DNA from 2 places in the Amycolatopsis japonica genome. Region 2 is predicted to be linked to the other one. Evidence: riboswitches for the same ligand, from Rfam matches in the RefSeq annotation. Region 2 holds a riboswitch; the other holds the start of a gene.
The links. A riboswitch is a leader RNA that binds a small molecule or an ion and turns the genes downstream of it on or off. The one in region 2 is predicted to bind glycine.

Region 1: another riboswitch for glycine. It lies ahead of gcvP (aminomethyl-transferring glycine dehydrogenase); the one in region 2 lies ahead of gcvP (aminomethyl-transferring glycine dehydrogenase).

The regions. Positions count from the first base shown of each region.
Region 1 covers NZ_CP008953.1:1,830,515-1,840,807, forward strand. The annotation lists gene AJAP_RS08990 (glutamine synthetase family protein) at 1-1,169, shown strand, start outside; gene AJAP_RS08995 (gamma-glutamyl-gamma-aminobutyrate hydrolase family protein) at 1,150-1,863, shown strand; gene AJAP_RS09000 (aldehyde dehydrogenase family protein) at 1,860-3,224, shown strand; gene AJAP_RS09005 (3-oxoacyl-ACP reductase) at 3,227-3,994, shown strand; glycine riboswitch at 4,527-4,620, shown strand; gene gcvP (aminomethyl-transferring glycine dehydrogenase) at 4,763-7,594, shown strand; gene gcvT (glycine cleavage system aminomethyltransferase GcvT) at 7,603-8,694, shown strand; gene gcvH (glycine cleavage system protein GcvH) at 8,712-9,089, shown strand; gene glyA (serine hydroxymethyltransferase) at 9,091-10,293, shown strand, end outside.
Region 2 covers NZ_CP008953.1:4,343,401-4,353,693, forward strand. The annotation lists gene AJAP_RS20205 (aldo/keto reductase) at 1-57, opposite strand, end outside; gene AJAP_RS20210 (helix-turn-helix domain-containing protein) at 106-933, opposite strand; gene AJAP_RS20215 (nuclear transport factor 2 family protein) at 1,048-1,410, shown strand; gene gcvP (aminomethyl-transferring glycine dehydrogenase) at 1,414-4,293, opposite strand; glycine riboswitch at 4,465-4,566, opposite strand; gene AJAP_RS20225 (MerR family transcriptional regulator) at 4,613-5,194, opposite strand; gene AJAP_RS20230 (TetR/AcrR family transcriptional regulator) at 5,462-6,106, shown strand; gene AJAP_RS20235 (bifunctional nuclease family protein) at 6,184-6,657, opposite strand; gene ftsR (transcriptional regulator FtsR) at 6,878-7,639, opposite strand; gene garA (glycogen accumulation regulator GarA) at 7,636-8,103, opposite strand; gene gcvH (glycine cleavage system protein GcvH) at 8,229-8,612, opposite strand; gene AJAP_RS20255 (CDP-alcohol phosphatidyltransferase family protein) at 8,676-9,311, opposite strand; gene AJAP_RS20260 (hypothetical protein) at 9,349-9,582, opposite strand; gene AJAP_RS20265 (hypothetical protein) at 9,821-10,189, opposite strand; gene AJAP_RS20270 (hypothetical protein) at 10,152-10,293, shown strand, end outside.

The sequences.
Region 1 (10,293 bases), 2.5 Mb from region 2:
TGGACATGAACACCGTCGACGGCTACGCGATGTCGTCCTGGGAGACCGGCTACGGCGACTTCGTCATGCGCCCGGACTTCGACACGCTGCGCCTGCTTCCGTGGCAGGAGGGCACCGCGCTGGTCCTCGCCGACCTCGAACGGGTGCAGGGCGGCGCGGTGGCCCCCTCGCCCCGCCAGATCCTGCGCGGCCAGCTCGACAGGCTCGCCGAGCGCGGTCTCGCCGCCTACGTCGGCACCGAGCTGGAGTTCATCGTCTTCGACGACACCTTCGAATCGGCCTGGGACAAGCGCTATCAGGACCTTCGCCCGGCCAACCAGTACAACGTCGACTACTCGATGCTCGGCACCGCCCGGATCGAACCGCTGCTGCGCCGTATCCGCAACGACATGGGCGGAGCGGGGCTGTACGTCGAGTCCGCCAAGGGCGAATGCAATCCGGGCCAGCACGAGATCGCGTTCCGCTACGCCGACGCGCTGACCACCTGCGACAACCACAGCGTCTACAAGACCGGGTCCAAGGAGATCGCCGCGCAGGAAGGCAAAAGCCTCACGTTCATGGCGAAGTACAACGAACGCGAGGGCAACTCCTGTCACATCCACATCAGCTTGCGCTCGGCCGCGGGCGAGCCCGTCCTGGCAGGTGACGGTCCTGGCGGATTCTCGCCGCTGATGGAGCATTTCCTCGCCGGTCAGCTGGCCGGACTGCGTGAGCTGACCTACTTCTTCGCGCCGAACATCAACTCCTACAAGCGGTTCGTGCCCGGGAGCTTCGCACCGACGGCCGTCGCGTGGGGTACGGACAACCGCACGTGCGCGCTCCGCGTCGTCGGACACGGGGATTCGCTGCGCACGGAGAACCGCGTGCCCGGCGGCGACGTGAACCCGTACCTCGCGGTGGCCGCGCTGATCGCGGCGGGGCTGCACGGTATCGAGAACGAACTGGAGCTGGAGCCGGAGTTCCACGGCAACGCCTACGGTTCCGCCAAGCCGACCGTGCCGACCACGCTGCGGGACGCGGCGGCGCTGCTGGACGGGAGTGAACTCGCGAGGTCCGCGTTCGGGGACGAGGTCGTCGACCACTACCTGAACGCGGCGAAGGTCGAGCTCACCGCGTACGACGCCGCCGTCACCGACTGGGAGAGGATCCGTGGCTTCGAACGGCTCTGAACCCCTGATCGGGCTGACGTCCTATCTGGAGCCCGCGAAGTTCCTGGTGTGGGAGACCGAAGCGGCGCTGCTCCACCGGGTCTACGTCGACGGGATCGTCGCGGCGGGCGGGATCCCGGTCCTGCTGCCACCGGTGAGCGAGGCACACGATCGGCTGATCTCCGCCGTGGACGGTCTCGTGCTGGTCGGCGGCGCGGATGTCGACCCGGCACGTTACGGCCAGGAGCAGCACGCGACGACGTACACGAGGCCGAACCGGGACGCGTTCGAGTTCGGCCTGCTGCGGTCCGCTTTGGACAGTGGGAAACCGGTGCTCGGCGTGTGCCGCGGGCTGCAGGTGCTCAGCGTCGCGCTGGGCGGCACGCTCGTCCAGCATCTGCCGGAGACGGTGGACAATGCGGATCACCAGCCCTCGCCGGGGATCTTCGGCACCACTACGGTGACGCTTGCCGAGGGCAGCCGCGTCGCGTCGATCCTCGGCGCCGAGACCAAGGTGCCGTGTTACCACCATCAGGCGATCGACAAGCTCGGTGACGGGCTGGTCCCGGCCGGCTGGGCCGCCGACGGGACCATCGAGGCGGCCGAACTGCCCGGCGACGGGTTCGTACTCGGCGTCCAATGGCATCCCGAACAGAATCCCGACGACATCAGGCTTTTCGAAGCGCTGGTGAAAGCTGCGAAGGAGCGCGAATGACCACGTTCGAGGTGATCAACCCCGCCACCGAGGAGGTGGTGAGGTCGGTCGAACCGACCTCGGCCGAGGAGACCGACGCGGCCATCGCCCGCGCGCACGCGGCGTTCCCCGCCTGGCGCGCGGTGGCCCCCGGCGACCGGGCGCGGCTGCTGCGCCGGTTCGCCGACGCCGTCGACGCCGACATCGAGCACCTCGCCGCGCTGGAGGTCGCCAACGCCGGCCACACGATCGGCAACGCGCGCTGGGAGGCGGGCAACGTCCGCGACGTGCTGACGTACTACTCGGCATCGCCCGAACGGCTGAGCGGCAAGCAGATCCCGGTGCCCGGTGGCGTGAACATGACGTTCCACGAGCCGCTGGGCGTGGTCGGGGTGATCGTGCCGTGGAACTTCCCGATGCCCATCGCTGGCTGGGGGTTCGCGCCGGCGCTCGCCGCCGGGAACACCGTCGTGCTCAAACCCGCCGAGCTCACCCCGCTCACCGCGATCCGCCTCGGCGAACTCGCCCGCGAGGCGGGGATCCCCGAAGACGTCTTCCAGGTGCTTCCCGGCAAGGGATCCGTGGTGGGGCAGCGTTTCGTGGACCATCCGGCGGTGCGGAAGGTGGTGTTCACCGGCTCCACCGAGGTCGGCAAGCAGATCATGGCGGGCTGCGCCGCGCAGGTGAAGCGGGTGACCCTGGAACTCGGCGGCAAGAACGCGAACATCGTGTTCGCCGACGCCGACTTGGAGAAGGCCGCGGCCACCGCGCCGTACGGCGTCTTCGACAACGCCGGGCAGGACTGCTGCGCGCGGTCGCTGATCCTGGTGCAGTCGAGCGTGTACGAGAAGTTCATGGAGCTGCTGGAACCCGCCGTGAACGGTGTCGTCGTCGGGGATCCGCGGCTGGAGGTCACCGAGATGGGCCCGCTGATCTCGGCGGGGCATCACGCGAAGGTGTCGTCCTATGTGGACGATTCCGCGCCGGTCGCCTTCCGGGGCAACGCGCCCGTCGGCCCCGGGTACTGGTTCGCGCCGACCGTCGTCACCCCGCCGGATCTGCGGCATCCGCTGGCCTCGGACGAGATCTTCGGCCCGGTCGTCGCGGTGGTCCCGTTCGACGGGGAGTCGGACGCGGTGACCATGGCGAACCAGACCGAATACGGGCTGTCCGGCTCGATCTGGACCCGCGACGTCGGCCGCGCCTTCCGCGTCGCGCGCGGCGTCGAAGCCGGGAACCTGTCGGTCAACTCGCATTCGTCCGTCCGGTACTGGACGCCGTTCGGCGGATTCAAGCAGTCCGGGCTGGGCCGTGAGCTGGGTCCGGACGCCGTCGACGCCTTCACCGAGACCAAAAACGTCTTCATCAGCACGGAGGAATAGGAATGGTTCAGCGTTTCGAAGGCCGCGTCGCCGTCATCACCGGCGGCAGCAGCGGGATCGGCCTCGCCACCGCGCGGCGGCTGGCGAGCGAAGGCGCGAAGGTCGTCATCGGCGACATCTCCGCCGAGGCGGGCAAGGCCGCGGCCGATGAGGTCGGCGGCCTGTTCGTGCAGGCCGACGTCACCGACGCCGAGCAGGTCGAGGCCCTGTTCCAGACCACTGTGGACACCTTCGGCTCGGTCGACGTCGCGTTCAACAACGCCGGTATCTCCCCGCCCGAGGACGATTCGATCCTCACCACGGGCATCGACGCGTGGGAGAAGGTGCAGAAGGTCAACCTGACGTCGGTGTACCTGTGCTGCAAGGCGGTCCTGCCGCATATGCAGCGGCAGGGGAAGGGCTCGATCATCAACACGGCGTCGTTCGTCGCGGTGATGGGCGCGGCGACGTCGCAGATCTCGTACACCGCGTCCAAGGGCGGGGTGCTGGCGATGAGCCGGGAACTGGGCGTGCAGTTCGCGCGGGAGAACATCCGGGTGAACGCGCTGTGCCCGGGTCCGGTGAACACGCCGCTGCTCAAGGAACTGTTCGCGAAGGACCCCGAGCGGGCCGCGCGGCGGCTGGTGCACGTGCCGGTCGGTCGGTTCGCGGAGCCGGAGGAGATCGCGGGCGCGGTCGCGTTCCTGGCGAGCGACGACGCCTCGTTCATCACCGCTTCGCAGTTCCTGGTGGACGGCGGCATCTCGGGCGCCTACGTCACGCCGCTCTGACCCCGGGCCCGCGTTTAGTCCTCTAAATGCGGTGAGGTCTGTCCGTGAAGGCCTCCTTGAGAGACCCAGAGTCCCTCAAGGAGGCCTTCACGGCCTCCGGGCCGGCCGTCGCGCCCGGGTAGGGGGCCGAAGGACGCTTTCCCCTCGTCTCATGCGGTGAAGGGCCCTTTCACCCCCGGGCTCTGCCGCGCCCCGGCGCATTTCGTCCTCTGAATGCGGTGAGGTACATGAAGGCCCCCTTCCTTGCGCCTATGTACAGGAAGGGGGCCTTCATGTACTCGGGCCGACCGTCGCGCCCGGGCCGGGGGCCGAAGGACGCTTTCCCCTCGTCTCATGCGGTGAAGGGCCCCTTCACCCCGGGCCCTGCCGCGCCCCGGCGCGTTTAGTCCTCTGAATGTGGGCCGTAACTCGCGTGATCGGGGCCGGAACTCGCGTGCTTGGAGCCGGAACTCGCAAGTGACGTGGTCGGTGGGAAGTAGACGCGCGCTGAACAGGCCAGGTACGGTGTGCGCACAACTGCAGATCGGGCCGTCGAGCTGGAGCGGGAGAGCCCCCACGAACGTGGTGGGGCACCGAAGGAGCAAACTCCCCGGAATCTCTCAGGTACCCACTACCGCTTCACGCGAGGCCACTCTGGAAAGCAGGCGCGCAAGTGCGCCTCACCCAAGGTGAAAGCCACCCTCATCGGTGGTGAAACTCTCAGGTGCCATGACAGAGGGGGAGTTCCCAGCGCACCGGTCTATCCGGCGCCTGACCCAAGGAGCTCCCTTGACCAGTACGTCCTTCGACGACCGGCACATCGGCCCCTCGGAGTCCGAGCAGGCCAAGATGCTCGCCGAGGTCGGCTTCGGCAGTCTCGATGCCCTGGTGCAGGCCGCGGTGCCGTCCGCGATCCGCGTCACCCGCGACCTCGACCTTCCCCCCGCCGCGTCCGAAGAGGACGCCATCGCCGAGCTTCGCGCGCTCGCCGCGCTCAACAAGCCGATGACGCAGATGATCGGCCTCGGCTTCCACGACACGGTCACCCCGGCGGTCATCCGCCGCAACGTGCTGGAGAACCCGGCCTGGTACACGGCGTACACGCCGTATCAGCCGGAGATCTCGCAGGGCCGTCTCGAAGCCCTCCTCAACTTCCAGACCATGGTCTCCGAGCTGGCCGGTCTCGCCACCGCGAACGCCTCCCTGCTCGACGAGTCCACCGCAGTCGCCGAGGCCGTCATGCTGATGCGCCGCGCGTCGAAGGCGAAGTCGAACAAGGTCGTCCTCGACGCCGAGTGCCTACCGCAGACCATCGCCGTCGTCCGCACCCGCGCCGAGGCCATGGGCGTCGAGGTCGAGGTCCGCGACCTGCTCACCGGCCTGCCGGAGGAGTTCTTCGGCGTCGTCGTCCAGTACCCGGGCGCTTCCGGCGTGCTGCGCGGCGCGGGCTTTTACTCCGCCATCTCCGAGACCGCGAAGGCCGCCGGCGCGCTGTACACCGTCGCCGCCGACCTGCTCGCCCTCACCCTGATCACCGCGCCGGGTGAGTTCGGCGCCGACATCGCCGCCGGTTCCACCCAGCGCTTCGGCGTCCCGCTCGGCTACGGCGGCCCGCACGCCGGGTTCATGGCCGTCCGCGCCGGGCTCGAGCGCTCGCTCCCGGGTCGCCTGGTCGGCGTCTCGGTCGACGCCGACGGCAACCCCGCGTACCGCCTCGCCCTGCAGACCCGCGAGCAGCACATCCGCCGCGAGAAGGCCACCTCCAACATCTGTACCGCGCAGGTCCTGCCCGCCGTGCTCGCCGCGATGTACGCGGTCTACCACGGTCCGGACGGCCTCAAGCGCATCGCGACCCGCGTCCACGAACTCGCCGCCGGACTGGCGGGAGCCCTCCGCGAGGGCGGCGTCGAGGTCGTCCACGAGGGCTTCTTCGACACGGTCCTCGCCCGCATGCCCGGACAGGCCGAAGCGGTCGTCGCGGTCGCGCGCGAGAACGGGATCAACCTCGGCCCGGTCGACGCCGACCACGTCCGCATCGCGGTCGACGAGGTCACCACGCCCGCGATCATCGCCAAGGTGCTCAACGCGTTCGGCGTCGACACCCCCGCGGCCGACGCCCAGGCCCTGCCCGCCGGTCTCGGCCGCCAGAGCGAGTACCTCACCCACGAGGTCTTCCACTCACACCGCTCCGAGACCGCGATGCTGCGCTACCTGCGGAGCCTTTCGGACCTCGACTACGCGCTCGACCGCGGCATGATCCCGCTCGGCTCCTGCACGATGAAGCTCAACGCCACCACGGAGATGGAGCCGATCAGCTGGCGCGAGTTCGCGGGGATCCACCCGTTCGCGCCCGCCGACCAGGCCGAGGGCTACCACACCCTGGTCGAGCAGCTGTCGGGCTGGCTGGCCGAGGTCACCGGCTACGACAAGGTGTCGCTGCAGCCGAACGCCGGCAGCCAGGGCGAGCTCGCCGGTCTGCTCGCGATCCGCGCGTACCACCACGCCAACGGCCAGACCGAACGCGAGGTCTGCCTGATCCCGTCGTCCGCGCACGGCACGAACGCCGCCTCCGCGGTGATGGCCGGGATGCGCGTCGTCGTGGTCAAGTGCACCGACGAGGGCAACGTCGACCTCGAAGACCTGCGGGCCAAGGTCGAGGCCAACCGCGACACGCTGTCCGCGATCATGGTCACGTACCCGTCCACGCACGGCGTGTACGAGAACGGCATCGACGAGCTGGCCAAGATCGTCCACGACGCGGGCGGCCAGGTCTACGTCGACGGCGCGAACCTCAACGCGCTGCTCGGGCTCGCCAAGCCGGGTGAGTTCGGCGGCGACGTCTCGCACCTGAACCTGCACAAGACCTTCTGCATCCCGCACGGCGGCGGCGGCCCCGGCGTCGGCCCGGTCGCGGTCCGCGCGCACCTCGCGCCGTACCTGCCGAACCACCCGCTGCTGGAGAAGGCCGGTCCCGAAACCGGGGTCGGCCCGATCAGCGCCGCCCCGTACGGCTCGGCGTCGATCCTGCCGATCTCGTGGGCGTACGTCCGCATGATGGGCGCGGGCGGGCTCACCGCCGCGACGCAGGTCGCCGTGCTCGCCGCGAACTACGTGGCCAAGCGCCTCAACCAGCACTACCCGGTGCTCTACACCGGACAGGACGGCCTGGTCGCGCACGAGTGCATCCTCGACCTGCGCGGGCTCACCAAGGAGACCGGCGTCAGCGTCGACGACGTCGCGAAGCGCCTGATCGACTATGGCTTCCACGCCCCGACCATGTCCTTCCCGGTCGCGGGCACGCTGATGGTCGAGCCGACCGAATCCGAGGACCTCGGCGAGATCGACCGCTTCATCGCGGCGATGATCGCCATCCGCGCGGAGATCGACGCCGTCGCGCAGGGCAAGTGGGCCGCGGACAACAGCCCGCTGCGCAACGCCCCGCACACCGCCGAGACCCTCGTCGGCGACTGGGACCTGCCCTACGACCGCGAACTGGCGGTGTACCCCGCCGGAGTGAACCGCAAGTCCAAGTACTGGCCTCCGGTGCGCCGCATCGACGGTGCGCGCGGGGACCGTAACCTCGTCTGCTCCTGCCCGCCGCTCAACGCCTACGAGAACTGAGGCACTTGATGTCGAAAGAGACGTCCCTGCACGGAGTCCACAAAGGACTGGGTGCGCTGTTCACCGATTTCGCGGGCTGGTCGATGCCGATCCGCTATTCCAGCGAACTGGCGGAGCACAAGGCGGTCCGCGAGGCCGCCGGTCTGTTCGACCTCTCGCATATGGCCGAGATCGAGGTGACCGGCCCGCAGGCCGCCGACACCCTCGACTTCGCGCTGGTCGGCAACCTGTCCGGCGTCAAGCCGGGCCGGGCGCGCTACACGATGATCTGCGACGAGAACGGCGGCGTGCTGGACGACCTGGTCGTCTACCGCCTCGCCGACGAGAAGTTCCTGGTCGTGGCCAACGCGGGCAACGCCGCCGTGGTGGCCGAAGCGCTGGCCGAGCGGGTCTCGGGTTTCGACGCGGTCGTCGAGAACAAGTCCGAGGACGTCGCGCTGATCGCCGTCCAGGGTCCGAAGGCCGTCGAGATCCTCGGCGCCGTCACCGACGCCGACCTGGGCGCGCTCAAGTACTACGCGAGCGTCCCGGCCGTGGTGAAGGGTCACGACGTCCTGCTGGCCCGCACCGGCTACACCGGCGAGGACGGCTTCGAGCTGTACGTCCCGGCCGGTGAGGCACCCGCCGTCTGGCGCATCCTCACCGAGGCCGGCGAGCCGCACGGCCTGCTCCCGGCGGGCCTCGCCTGCCGCGACACCCTGCGTCTCGAAGCCGGAATGCCGTTGTACGGCAACGAACTCAGCCTCCAGCTGAGCCCGTTCGAGGCCGGTCTCGGCCGGGTGGTCAAGTTCGAGAAGCCGAACGACTTCGTCGGCAAGGCCGCGCTCGAAGAGCTGTCCAAGAAGGACGTTCCCCGGGTCCGCGTCGGGCTCAAGGGCTCCGGCCGCCGCGCGCCGCGTCACGGCTACACCGTCCTGGCGGGCGAGACCGAGATCGGCGAGGTCACCAGCGGTGCCCTCTCGCCGACGCTGGGTTACCCGATCGCCATGGCCTACGTGGACCGGGAGCACTCCGAGCCCGGCACCGAGCTTTCCGTCGACATCCGGGGCCGTATCGAGCCCGTCGAGGTCGTCGCCCTGCCCTTCTACTCCCGCGCCTGAAAGGCCCTTCCGACATCATGAGCATCCCCCAGGACCTGAAGTACACGAAGGAACACGAGTGGCTGAACGTCGCCGACGGCGTCGCCACCGTGGGCATCACCGCCTTCGCCGCCGAGTCGCTCGGTGACATCGTGTTCGTCCAGCTCCCCTCGGTCGGCGACACCGTCACCGCGGGCGAGGTGTTCGGCGAGGTCGAGTCCACCAAATCGGTCAGCGAGCTGTACGCACCGGTGGACGGCGAGGTCGTCGAGGTGAACGAGGCCACAACGGACACCCCCGAGCTCATCAACTCGGACCCGTACGCCGAAGGATGGCTCCTGAAGGTGCGTCTGACCGGCGACGTGCCCGCCCTGCTCGACGCCCAGGCGTACGCCGTCTTGACCCAGGAGAACTGAGATGTTCAACGCTGCCCTGTCCGATGTGGACCCCGAGGTCGCCACCGCCGTCGCGGCCGAACTCGACCGGCAGCAGTCGACCCTGGAGATGATCGCCTCGGAGAACTTCGCCCCGGTGGGCGTGCTCGAGGCGCAGGGTTCGGTGCTGACGAACAAGTACGCCGAGGGCTACCCCGGCCGCCGCTACTACGGCGGTTGCGAGCACGTCGACGTCATCGAGCAGCTGGCGATCGACCGCGCGAAGGCGCTCTTCGGCGCCGAGCACGCCAACGTCCAGCCGCATTCGGGCGCGCAGGCCAACGCCGCCGCGATGGTCTCGGTGCTCAACCCCGGCGACACCATCCTCGGTCTCGACCTCGCCCACGGCGGGCACCTGACCCACGGGATGAAGATCAACTTCTCGGGCAAGCTCTACAACGTCGTCGCGTACCACGTCGACAAAGAGACCGGGATCGTCGACATCGAGGAGATCGAGCGCCTCGCCAAGGAGCACAAGCCGAAGCTGATCATCGCAGGCTGGTCGGCGTACCCGCGTCAGCTCGACTTCGCCGAGTTCCGCCGTATCGCCGACGAGGTCGGCGCGAAGGTCATGGTCGACATGGCGCACTTCGCCGGTCTGGTCGCCGCCGGGCTGCACCCGAGCCCGGTGCCCTACGCCGACATCGTCACCACGACCACGCACAAGACCCTCGGCGGTCCGCGCGGCGGCATCATCCTGTCCCGTCAGGAACTCGCCAAGAAGATCAACTCGGCGGTGTTCCCCGGTCAGCAGGGCGGCCCGCTGGAGCACGTCATCGCCGCCAAGGCCGTCGCGCTCAAGATCGCCGCGAGCGAGGAGTTCCGCGAGCGTCAGCAGCGCGTGCTCGAAGGCGCGAAGATCCTGGCCGACCGCCTGTCGCGCACGGACTGCAGCGAGGCCGGCGTCCGCGTGCTGACCGGCGGGACCGACGTGCACCTGGTGCTCGTCGATCTGGTCAACTCCACTTTGGACGGTCAGCAGGCCGAGGACCGGCTGCACTCGGTCGGTATCACGGTCAACCGCAACGCCGTCCCGTTCGACCCGCGTCCGCCGATGGTCACCTCCGGCCTGCGGATCGGCACCCCGGCGCTGGCGACCCGCGGCTTCGGTGCCGAGGACTTCGCCGAGGTGGCCGACATCATCGCCGAGGCGCTGCGCCCGGACTTCGACGAGGACCTGCGCCAG
Region 2 (10,293 bases):
GAAACCGAGTTGGGGGATGGCTACCTCGTTGTTCAGGACGACGGAAGGCACGGCCATGGAAGGGAAATCCTCACTGGGTTCGGTGGCAGGGCTTCTTGCCCCGCATCATTCCACCCCGCGCGCGGCATACGCGCGCAAATACTCCGCCGTGTCCGCGTCGGCCGGGAAGAACGACTCGATCACCAGCTCGGCGACCGTGACGTCCAGCGGCGTGCCGAAGGTCGAGACCGTGCTGAAGAACGTGAGTTCGGCGTCCTCGTGCCGCAGCTTCAGCGGGACGAAGATGTCGCCCGGTCCGGGGACCTCCACCTCGGGGACGGGATCCGCGCACGGATAGGTGAGCAGTTCCTCCAGCAGCTCGGTCAGCATCGGGTCGGCGGTCTGGATCACCTGACGCCGCAGCCTGCCGAGCAGATGGGCACGCCACTCCCCCAGGTTCAGCACGTGCGGCGCCATCCCGTCCGGATGCAGCGTCACCCGCAGGACGTTGACCGGCGGCGTCATCAAGGCGGGCGAGACCAGGTCGGTCATCAGCGAGATGCTCGCGTTGGCGTCGACCAGGTTCCACCAGCGGTCGACGACGGCGGCCGGGTACGGCTCGTGGCCTGCCATCAGCTGGCGCACCGCCTTGCGGACCGCCTCCAGCTCCGGGGCGGCGAGACCGGTTTCGGCGTACGCGGGCGCGTAACCCGCGGCCAGCAGCAGCTGATTGCGTTCCCGCAAGGGCACCTCCAGGTGTTCGCCGAGCCGCAGCACCATCTCGCGGCTGGGCTTGGACCGGCCGGTTTCGACGAAGCTCAGGTGCCGGGTGGAGATGTCCGCCGAGATGGCGAGGTCCAGCTGGCTGATCCGGCGGCGGTCACGCCATTCACGGAGGAGTTCCCCGACGGGACGGCCCGCGCGGCCCGCGGTCAGTGTGGTCGTCACGATCACGAAACTACGGCCACCGGCGCCGGGCCGCCATTACCTCCCGCGTAATCGACGGGACCCACCCTCGGCCGACAGAGTTGCGGCATCGGTTACCCCACAACAGAACGAGGAGACACCATGTCGGACATCCAGCGCGTCGCCGAGCAGTACATCGCCGTGTGGAACGAGACCGACGCGGACAAGCGCCGCGCGCTCATCACCGAAGTGTTCACCGAGGACGCCGCCTACACCGACCCGCTCGGCGCCGTGACCGGCCACGACGGTGTCGACGGCTTCATCGCCGGCGCGCAGGCCCAGTTCGCGGGCCTGAAGTTCAGCCTGCCCGCGGCGCCCGACGCGCATCACGACATCGCGCGGTTCCAGTGGTACCTCGGCCCGGAAGGCGCCGAGGAACCACTGGCGATCGGTTTCGACGTCATCACCGTCGAGGACGGCCGGATCAAGCAGGTGCTGGGCTTTCTCGACAAGATGCCCGGCTGACGATCAGGCGAAGGCCTCCGGCGGCGGACAGGAGCAGACGAGGTTGCGGTCCCCCGCGGCCCCGTCGATCCGCCGCACCGGGGGCCAGATCTTCGACGCGGTGAAGCCGGCCGGGAAGACCGCGATCTCCCTGCTGTACGGGCGATCCCACTCCCCCGCGAGACAGCGCGCGGTATGCGGCGCGTTCCGCAGCGGGCTTCCCTCCAGCGGCCACTCCCCCGCGGCGACCTTCTCGATCTCGCCGCGGATCGCGATCATCGCATCGCAGAACCGGTCGAGTTCACCGAGATCCTCGCTCTCGGTGGGCTCGACCATGAGCGTTCCCGCGACCGGGAAGGACATCGTCGGCGCGTGCAGCCCGTAGTCGGCCAGCCGCTTGGCGACGTCGTCGACGGTGACGCCGGTCCGTTTGGTGAGCGCGCGGAGATCGAGGATGCATTCGTGCGCGACCAGGCCGTCGTGACCGGAGTACAGCACCGGATAGTGCGCGGCGAGACGCTTGGCGACGTAGTTGGCGTTCGCGACCGCGGTCAGCGTCGCCCGCTTCAGGCCTTCAGCACCCATCATCCGGACGTAGGCCCAGGAGATCGGGAGGATCGACGCGCTCCCCCACGGCGCGGCGCTGATCGGCCCCACTCCGGTGGCCGGGCCCGCGTCCGGCTGCAGCGGGTGGTTCGGCAGGTACGGCGCCAGATGCGCGCGGACGCCGATCGGCCCGATCCCCGGCCCGCCGCCACCGTGCGGGATGCAGAAGGTCTTGTGCAGATTGAGATGCGAGACGTCCGCGCCGAACCTGCCGTACTGCGCCACCCCGATCAGCGCGTTCAGGTTCGCGCCGTCGACGTACACCTGGCCGCCCGCGTCGTGCACCAGCGCGCAGACCTCGCGGACGGTGTCCTCGTACACGCCGTGCGTGGAGGGATAGGTGATCATGATCGCGGCGAGATCGTCCGCGTGCTCGTCCACAGTGGACTTGAGATGGGCGAGGTCGATGTTGCCCTCGTCGTCGCATTTCACGACGACCACCCGCATTCCGGCCATCACGGCGCTGGCGGCGTTCGTCCCGTGCGCGCTGGACGGGATCAGGCAGACGTCACGTGCGGAGTTCCCGCGTTCGCGGTGGTACGCGCGGATGGCCAGCAGTCCGGCGAACTCGCCCTGGCTTCCGGCGTTCGGCTGCAGGGAGACCGCGTCGTAGCCGGTGATCCCGGCGAGCCAGCGCTCCAGATCCTTCACGACGGTGAGCAGGCCGGCCGCGTCCTCGGCGGGTGCGAACGGATGCAGACCGGCGAACTCGGGCCAGGTGATCGGCTCCATCTCGGCCGTGGCGTTGAGCTTCATCGTGCAGGAGCCCAGCGGGATCATGCTCCGGTCGAGCGCGACGTCCTTGTCGGACAACGACCTCAGGTACCGGAGCAGCGCCGTTTCCGAACGGTGCGCGTGGAAGACCGGATGGGTCAGGTAGTCGCTGGTGCGGCGCAGATCCGGCGGGAAGCCGTCCGCGGTGTCCGCGTCGAGCGAGTCCACATCGGACACCGCGACGCCGAACGCCTTCCACACCAAGGAAAGATGCTCACGTGTGGTCGTCTCGTCGCAGGCGACGGCGACGTGGTCGGAGCCCACGAGCCTCAGGTTGACCCCGAGTTCCCGCGCGGTGCCGACGATCCCCGCCGCGCGGCCCGGGACGGAAACCGTGACGGTGTCGAAGAATTCGCAGTGCACGACGTCGACACCGCTTTCGGCGAGGCCCGCCGCGAGCACCGTGGCCATCCGGTGCGCGCGGTTCGCGATGGCGCGCAGCCCTTCGGGACCGTGGTACACGGCGTACATCGACGCGATGACCGCCAGCAGCACCTGGGCGGTGCAGATGTTGCTCGTGGCCTTTTCGCGGCGGATGTGCTGTTCACGAGTCTGCAGTGCGAGCCGGTACGCGGGGGCGCCGTCGGCGTCCTTCGACACCCCGACCAGCCGTCCGGGCAGCTGCCGTTCGAGCCCCTGCCGGACGGCGAGGTACGCCGCGTGCGGTCCGCCGAAGCCCATCGGGACCCCGAACCGCTGCGTCGACCCGATCGCGACGTCGGCACCGAGTTCACCGGGCGACCGCAGCAGGGTCAGCGCGAGCGGATCCGCGGCCATCACCACGGCGGCGCCGAGCGCCTTGACCTCGGCGACGGTGTGGTCCCATTCGCGGACGACCCCCGACGCGCCCGGATACGACAGCAGCACGCCGAAGAAGTCGCCGCCGAGCCCGAGCCCGGTGATGCCCTGGGACAGGTCCGCGGTCACCAGGTCGATGCCGAGCGGTTCGGCGCGGGTGCGCAGCACCTCGATCGTCTGCGGGAGGGTGTCCTCGTCGACCACGAACCGGCTCGATTTCGCCTTGCCCGCCCGGCGGACCAGCGTCATCGCCTCGGCCGCGGCGGTCGCCTCGTCCAGCATGGACGCGTTCGCGATCGGCAACCCGGTCAGATCGGCGACCATGGTCTGGAAGTTGAGCAGCGCTTCGAGGCGCCCTTGCGAGATCTCCGGCTGATACGGCGTGTACGCGGTGTACCAGGCCGGGCTCTCCAACACGTTGCGGCGGATCACCGGCGGGGTCACGGTGTCGTGGTAGCCGAGGCCGATCATCTGGACCATCGGCCGGTTGCGCCCGGCCAGTGCGCGGAGTTCGGCGAGCGCGCCGGTCTCGGTGGCGGGCGGCGGCAGATCCGGCGGGGTCGCGGACTCCCGCAGCGACGCGGGGACGGCCCGCTCCGCGAGCTCTTCGAGGGAGGCGACGCCGACGACGTCGAGGATGCGCGCGAGCTCTTCGGCGCCGGGACCGATGTGCCGGTCGGCGAAGGGGGTTCCGGATTCGAGAGCGACCAGTGAAACAGGCTCCATCGGGGACCTCCCAAGACGCGGGGGTGGGGCCGGGACGGATTGTCCTGGCCCTCCCCACTCTGTCCGTACCCCCGAGGGGGCGCCTGAGAGTTTCGCCCGAGTGTTGAGCCGGGCTTGCACCGTCGGCGGGGCCGCCAGGCTGTGACCTGGCGAACCACTTTCCAGAGGCGTCTCTTCCGCGCGGTCCAGGGTGCCTGAGAGGTTCCGGGGAGGACTTGCTCCTTCGGCGCCGAGCTCAACGGTTATCGGCTCGGTCTCTCCCGCGCGGATTCGTCGACCGCGGAAGTGAGCCTACCCTGCCGCTCGCGCGGCCTCATGATCAGCCGGTGCGACGGGCGTTGCGGCGCTGCGTGAGCTCGTCCGGCGTGACCGTTTCGATCACGCCGCCGTCGGCCCGTTCGGCCGGGAACTCGTGGATGGTGCCGCTGATCTCCTGCATCGCGCCACTGACCGCGATGCCGAAGACACCCTGCCCGCCCTGGAGTAAATCGACGATCTCTTCGGGCGAGGTGCACTCGTAGACGGTGGTGCCGTCCGAGAACAGGGTGACCTTGGCGAGGTCGCGGACGCCGCGCAGGCGCAGGTGGTCGACCGCGACGCGGATGTTCTGCAGCGAGACACCGGTGTCCAGCAGCCGCTTGACCACCTTCAGGACGAGGATGTCCTTGAACGAGTAAAGCCGCTGCGAGCCGGAACCGTGTGCCGTGCGGATGCTCGGCGCGACCAGCTTCGTACGGGCCCAGTAGTCGAGCTGCCGGTAGGTGATCCCGGCGATCTGGCAGGCGGCCGGGCCGCGGTAGCCGACGAGTTCGTCCGGGAGGGAAGAGTCGGGGAACAGCTCGCCCTGCTCGCCGTCAGCGACCGGAACGAGCGGCTCTTGAGGGCTACCAGCCTCGACCACGCCATGCCTCCCCTCGCCCGACCTGGCGGCCGGCGAACAAAGCCGCGCGGACCCACGGGAGTCCGCACCGGAGTTCCTCGTCAAGACGAATGCCCCAGACATCCGAATCACACCTTGGCGATTCACCTTCATTGAAGGTAAGCGCGTCCGGCAAACCGGTCAACGCGACGCGCGGTCGGCCTCAAGCTCTTCTTGAGGCTTGTCGAGGACAGTCCCCCGTTCGGCCGCACACTTGCCGGATTTACTCAGTCGTGTTAATTTTTACTCATGCAAGTAAATCCCTCCACCCAAACTGCCCTGCAAGAGGTTCAGGCGGAGCTGGGGCTCTCGGTCACCGAGGCGGCCCGGCGGGCCCAGATCGTCGGGGCCGCGATCGCGACGATCGCCGACTTCGGCTACCACAAGACGTCGTTCGCGAAGATCAAGGAGCGGGCCGGGCTGTCCAGCACCCGGATCATCTCCTACCACTTCACCAACAAGGCCGGCCTGATGCAGGCCGTGGTCACCACCGCGACCGGGATGAAGGACAAGTTCCTCGAGGAGCGCATCGAGGGCAGGACCGACCGTGCCGGGCTGCTGCGCGGCTACATCGAGGCGGAGATCGCCTTCCTCGGCTCGTACCCGGAACTGGTGCGGGTCATGGTCGAGATGGCTTCGAGCGGCTCGGACGCCGAGGGCTGGTTCATGTCGGCGCCGCTCGTCGAGGAGTTCCGGACCGGACGGCTCGAACGTCAGCTGCGCCAGGGCCAGCAGGAAGGCGCTTTCGGCGACTTCGCGGCGGACGTGATGGCTCTGTCGATCGCGCAGGCCATCGACGGCGTCGCGGCGAAGTTCGCGGCGGATCCGAAGCTGGACCTGGAGCGGTACGGCCGGGAGCTGGCGGACCTGTTCCTCAAGGCGACCGCGGCCTGACCCGCATTCAGAGGACTAAACGCATACGAAGAAGGGGCGGCACCATCAGGCGCCGCCCCTTCGTCGAGTTCTCGGGATCAGGTGTCCGCGCCGCGGAAGTCCTCCGGCGAGACCGAGTCGAGGAACTCGCGGAACTTCTCGACCTCGTCCTCCTGCTCGTCGGGGATGATGAGGCCCGCTTCCTCCAGCACCGCGTCGACGGCGTGGATGGGCACCCCCACCCGCAGCGCCAGCGCCACCGAATCGCTCGGCCGCGCCGAAACCCGGATGTCCCCGTCGAAGACCAGTTCCGCGAAGAACGTGCCTTCCTTCAGGTCGGTGATGACGACCTGTTCCAGCTCGCGGCCCAGCGCGCCGATGACCTCCTTGAGCAGGTCATGGGTCAGCGGACGGGCCGGGCGGACTCCCTGCTGCTCCAAGGCGATGGCGGTGGCCTCCACCGAGCCGATCCAGATCGGCAGGTAACGCTCGCCTTCGGTTTCCCGCAGCAACAAGATCGGCTGATTCGCGGGTAGCTCCACCCGCACGCCGACGACGCGCATCTCGCTCATCGGGCTTCGCCTCCCTCTCGTGCGCACGGGCTGCAACGCTTGTCTCGACGACCAAGCGACGGTAGTCCCGACGCTACCCGTCTTCCGAGCGCTGTGCTCGCTGTCTCCGACATTCTCGGTTCGCCCGTGGCAAACCCGACTCTCACGGTACGGCATAGGGTGCCGAACATTCAGGCATTGACAAGTGGCCGTGCAACGGCTCCCGGTCCCCTGGAACCGTTCAACCGCCCGTGACAGCCCGTATTCCGGCCTTCACCAAGAGCGTGTGCAACGCCACGGTCAAGGCGGCGAGCTCCCGGACGACTTCGTCGCCCCTCGCCTGGGCGTCCTCGTCACGATGCCGATACACCGGGGTCACGATCTGCTCCAGCAGGCCGACCTCGCGGTCGGCCGCGGCCCGGAAGGCACGCAGATGTCTCGGCTCTATACCGAATTCGGTCATCGCTTTCACGGTCTTCGCCACGAGGACCGCGTCGGGGTCGAAGAACCCCGCCGCGCCTGGGCGCACCAGACCGTATTGCCGCAGCTCAGCCAGGGTGGCGGCGTCGATGCCGGCCTGGCGGAGCAGATCTTCCTCGGTCAGCCTGATCTCGCGATCGGTCTCGAAGTCCCCGGGGGACGGCAGTCCGCCGTTCTCCCCGGGGGCGTCGAGTGAAACGAGTTTCCGCGGCAGCCTCGGCATCGCCGCTTCCGGCGCGGCACCCCGATCCGCCGCGTCCAGCTGTTCCTTGATGACCTTCAGCGGAAGGTAGTGATCCCGCTGGGCGGACAGGACGAATCGCAACCGCTCCACGTCCGCCGGAGCGAACTGCCGGTACCCCGACGGGGTCCGGCCCGGCTGGACCAGACCCTCCGCCTCGAGGAACCGGATCTTGGAGATGGTGACATCGGGGAAGTCGCCGCGCAGCTGTGCCAGCACGGCCCCGATGCTCAACCCATCGCGCTGCGACGCATCCCGATCAGGCCGCCCGGCCGCCGTCACCGTGCCCCCTGGCCCCCGGAACCCGGGCCGGTCAGGAAGACCAGGCGGAACTTGCCGATCTGCACCTCGTCGCCACCGGCGAGGACGGCCTGGTCGACCGGCTCGCGGTTGACGTAGGTGCCGTTGAGGCTGCCGACGTCGATGACGACGAACTCGCCGCCCTCACGGCGGAACTCGGCGTGCCGCCGGGAGACCGTGACGTCGTCGAGGAAGATGTCGCTGTCCGGGTGCCGTCCCGCGCTGGTGGTGTCGCGGTCCAGCAGGAAGCGCGAACCCGCGTTCGGGCCCCGCTTGACGACCAGCAGCGCGGAACCCGCGGGCAGCGCGTCCACACCCTGGACGGGGGCCTCGGCAGCCGGAGGAGCCTCAGTGCCTTCGACGTCGGCCAGGAAGTCGGCCCGGAAGACAGAAGTCCGCTCCGGAGACTGCTCCGGGGGAACGCCGGGCCCGTCGTTCGTGCTCACCTGAGCTCTCCTAACGCATGTGTGTTGCCACTACTCAAGAACGTGTGGAGGTCAAACGTACCGTGCCTGATCGAATCTCCGGCCCGCGGCTCCCCCTACTCTTCCCGAAGGGCCACGGCCTGCGGCTATTCCTTGATCAGCGCCTGGTACGCCTCGGCCTCCAGCAGGGATTCCACCGAGCTCGCGTCGTCGAGACGGAGCTCGATCAGCCAGCCTTCGCCGTACGGGTCGCTGTTGATCAGCTCGGGCGATTCGGTCACCGCGTCGTTGACCGCGACCACCTCGCCGTCGAGCGGGGCGAACAGCTCCGAGACGCTCTTGGTCGACTCGACCTCGCCGAACGCGTCGCCCGAGCCGACCTGCTTGCCGACCTCGGGCAGTTCGACGAACACCACGTCACCGAGCTGGTCCTGGGCGTACTCCGTGATGCCCACACGCACGAGCCCGCCGTCGCGCACGGAGACCCACTCGTGCTCCTCGGTGTACCGCAGTTCTTCTGGAGTGGACAACGCCGCTCCCCTTTCTGATGCCCTCACTCGAAACCGACGCGCGAAGTTTCGCATCCCGCCGGGTCACGCGCCCGGCGCCTCCCGCGACACGCCGGGAGCGGCCGAGCGCAACGCCCGAACGGTCTGGACGACGTACAGCACGCCTGAATAGACGTACAGGACAGCACCCCATGCCGTGAAGGCGTAGCCGATCGGCCGGGCGATCGCGGCGATGTCGGAGCCGCCCTGGGTGAGCAGCAGGAACGGGAAGGCGTACATCAGCACGAAGGTGGCGCCCTTGCCGATGTAGGTGACCTCCGGCGGGGCGAACCCCCGGCGCCGCAGCAGCAGGACGCAGACGCCGAGGACGGCCTCCCGGACGACCAGCGGGACCACCAGCCACCACGGGATGATGTCGCGGATCAGGAAGGCGATGAGGGTCGCGAGGATGTAGAGCCGGTCGGCGGCGGGGTCGAGCAGCTGCCCGAGCCGCGACATCTGGTTGAGCCAGCGGGCCAGTTTGCCGTCGAGCCAGTCGGTGAGCGCGCTGAACACGAGCAGCGCGAGCGCCCAGCCGTCCTCCTTCGGGCCGAGGAGCAGCCACAGGAAGACCGGCACTCCGGCGAGCCGGAGGATGGAAAGCATGTTGGGGACGTTCAGGGCCTGCCGCAGCAGGGAAGGCTCTTCGCTGGTCACGCTCGGTTCGGGGGGCGTACTCACCCGCTCAGCCTAGCCAGCGGCGGCAGGTCCTCCCGCGTCAGCTGGCCCGGGTGTGCGTCCAGCCGCGGCGTTGCAGGTCCGCGCTGGTCAGCGCCACGGGCCTGCCTCGGTGGTCAGTGCCCATCCAGCGATGGTGGCCCGCCGAGTTCTCCAGGACGTACGGGCGGCCGCCACACCAGACGACGGTGCACGGGGCCGTCGGGGGAAGCTCCGTGCTCGCCGGTGCGGTGGCCTGGGGTGACGCGGGGTCGGTCTGTTCGTCGGTCTTCATCGCTCTCACGGTTTCGGTGACGGGGACTGGGACACGCCGGAGCGCTACTTGTCTTTTCGGCAGAACGGGGCCGCGCGTTAACGGCTCGGCGCCGGATTCGTCCGATCGGTTCGCGACGACAGCAGGGTGTTGCCGCGCCGTGAACGGCATATTAATTGTCCACAGTGGACAGTGATTGGGCGGTCCTCGCGTATCGCGGCGGCGGGGCCGCGATAGCCTCCCGCGAACCGAACGTGGCTCAATGCCACGGCATCGGGCCCGGCCGGGTCAGAATGGGCCGGCCACGACCGGCCGACGAAAGGATCGCCTTGCCCGTCTCGACGACCACGGGAACGTGGCGGCGCCTGTTCGCGGTCTGCGCCGTCGCCGGATCGCTCGCCGCCTGTTCGGGCGAAGCGCCGCCACCGCCTGTCACTTCGACGCCGGTCTCATCGCCCGCGATCCCCACGAGCGCATCCAGCGTTTCGGTACCGCCGATCCCGTCGCAAACCGCGCCGAGTCCGTCCGTCGCCCCGACTCCCGCCCCGAAACCGAAACCCGCTGAACCGGTACAGGGTTCCTGTGGAACGGTGACCGCGGCGAGCGGGCTGACCTTGCAGGTGCTCAACGGACCCGGCGTCTCCTGCGCGGAGGCGACCGGGATCGTCGACGCGTTCCACAAGAGGATCGCCGGCCGTCAGTCCGCGGGCTCGGACGAGCCGGTCAGCGAGA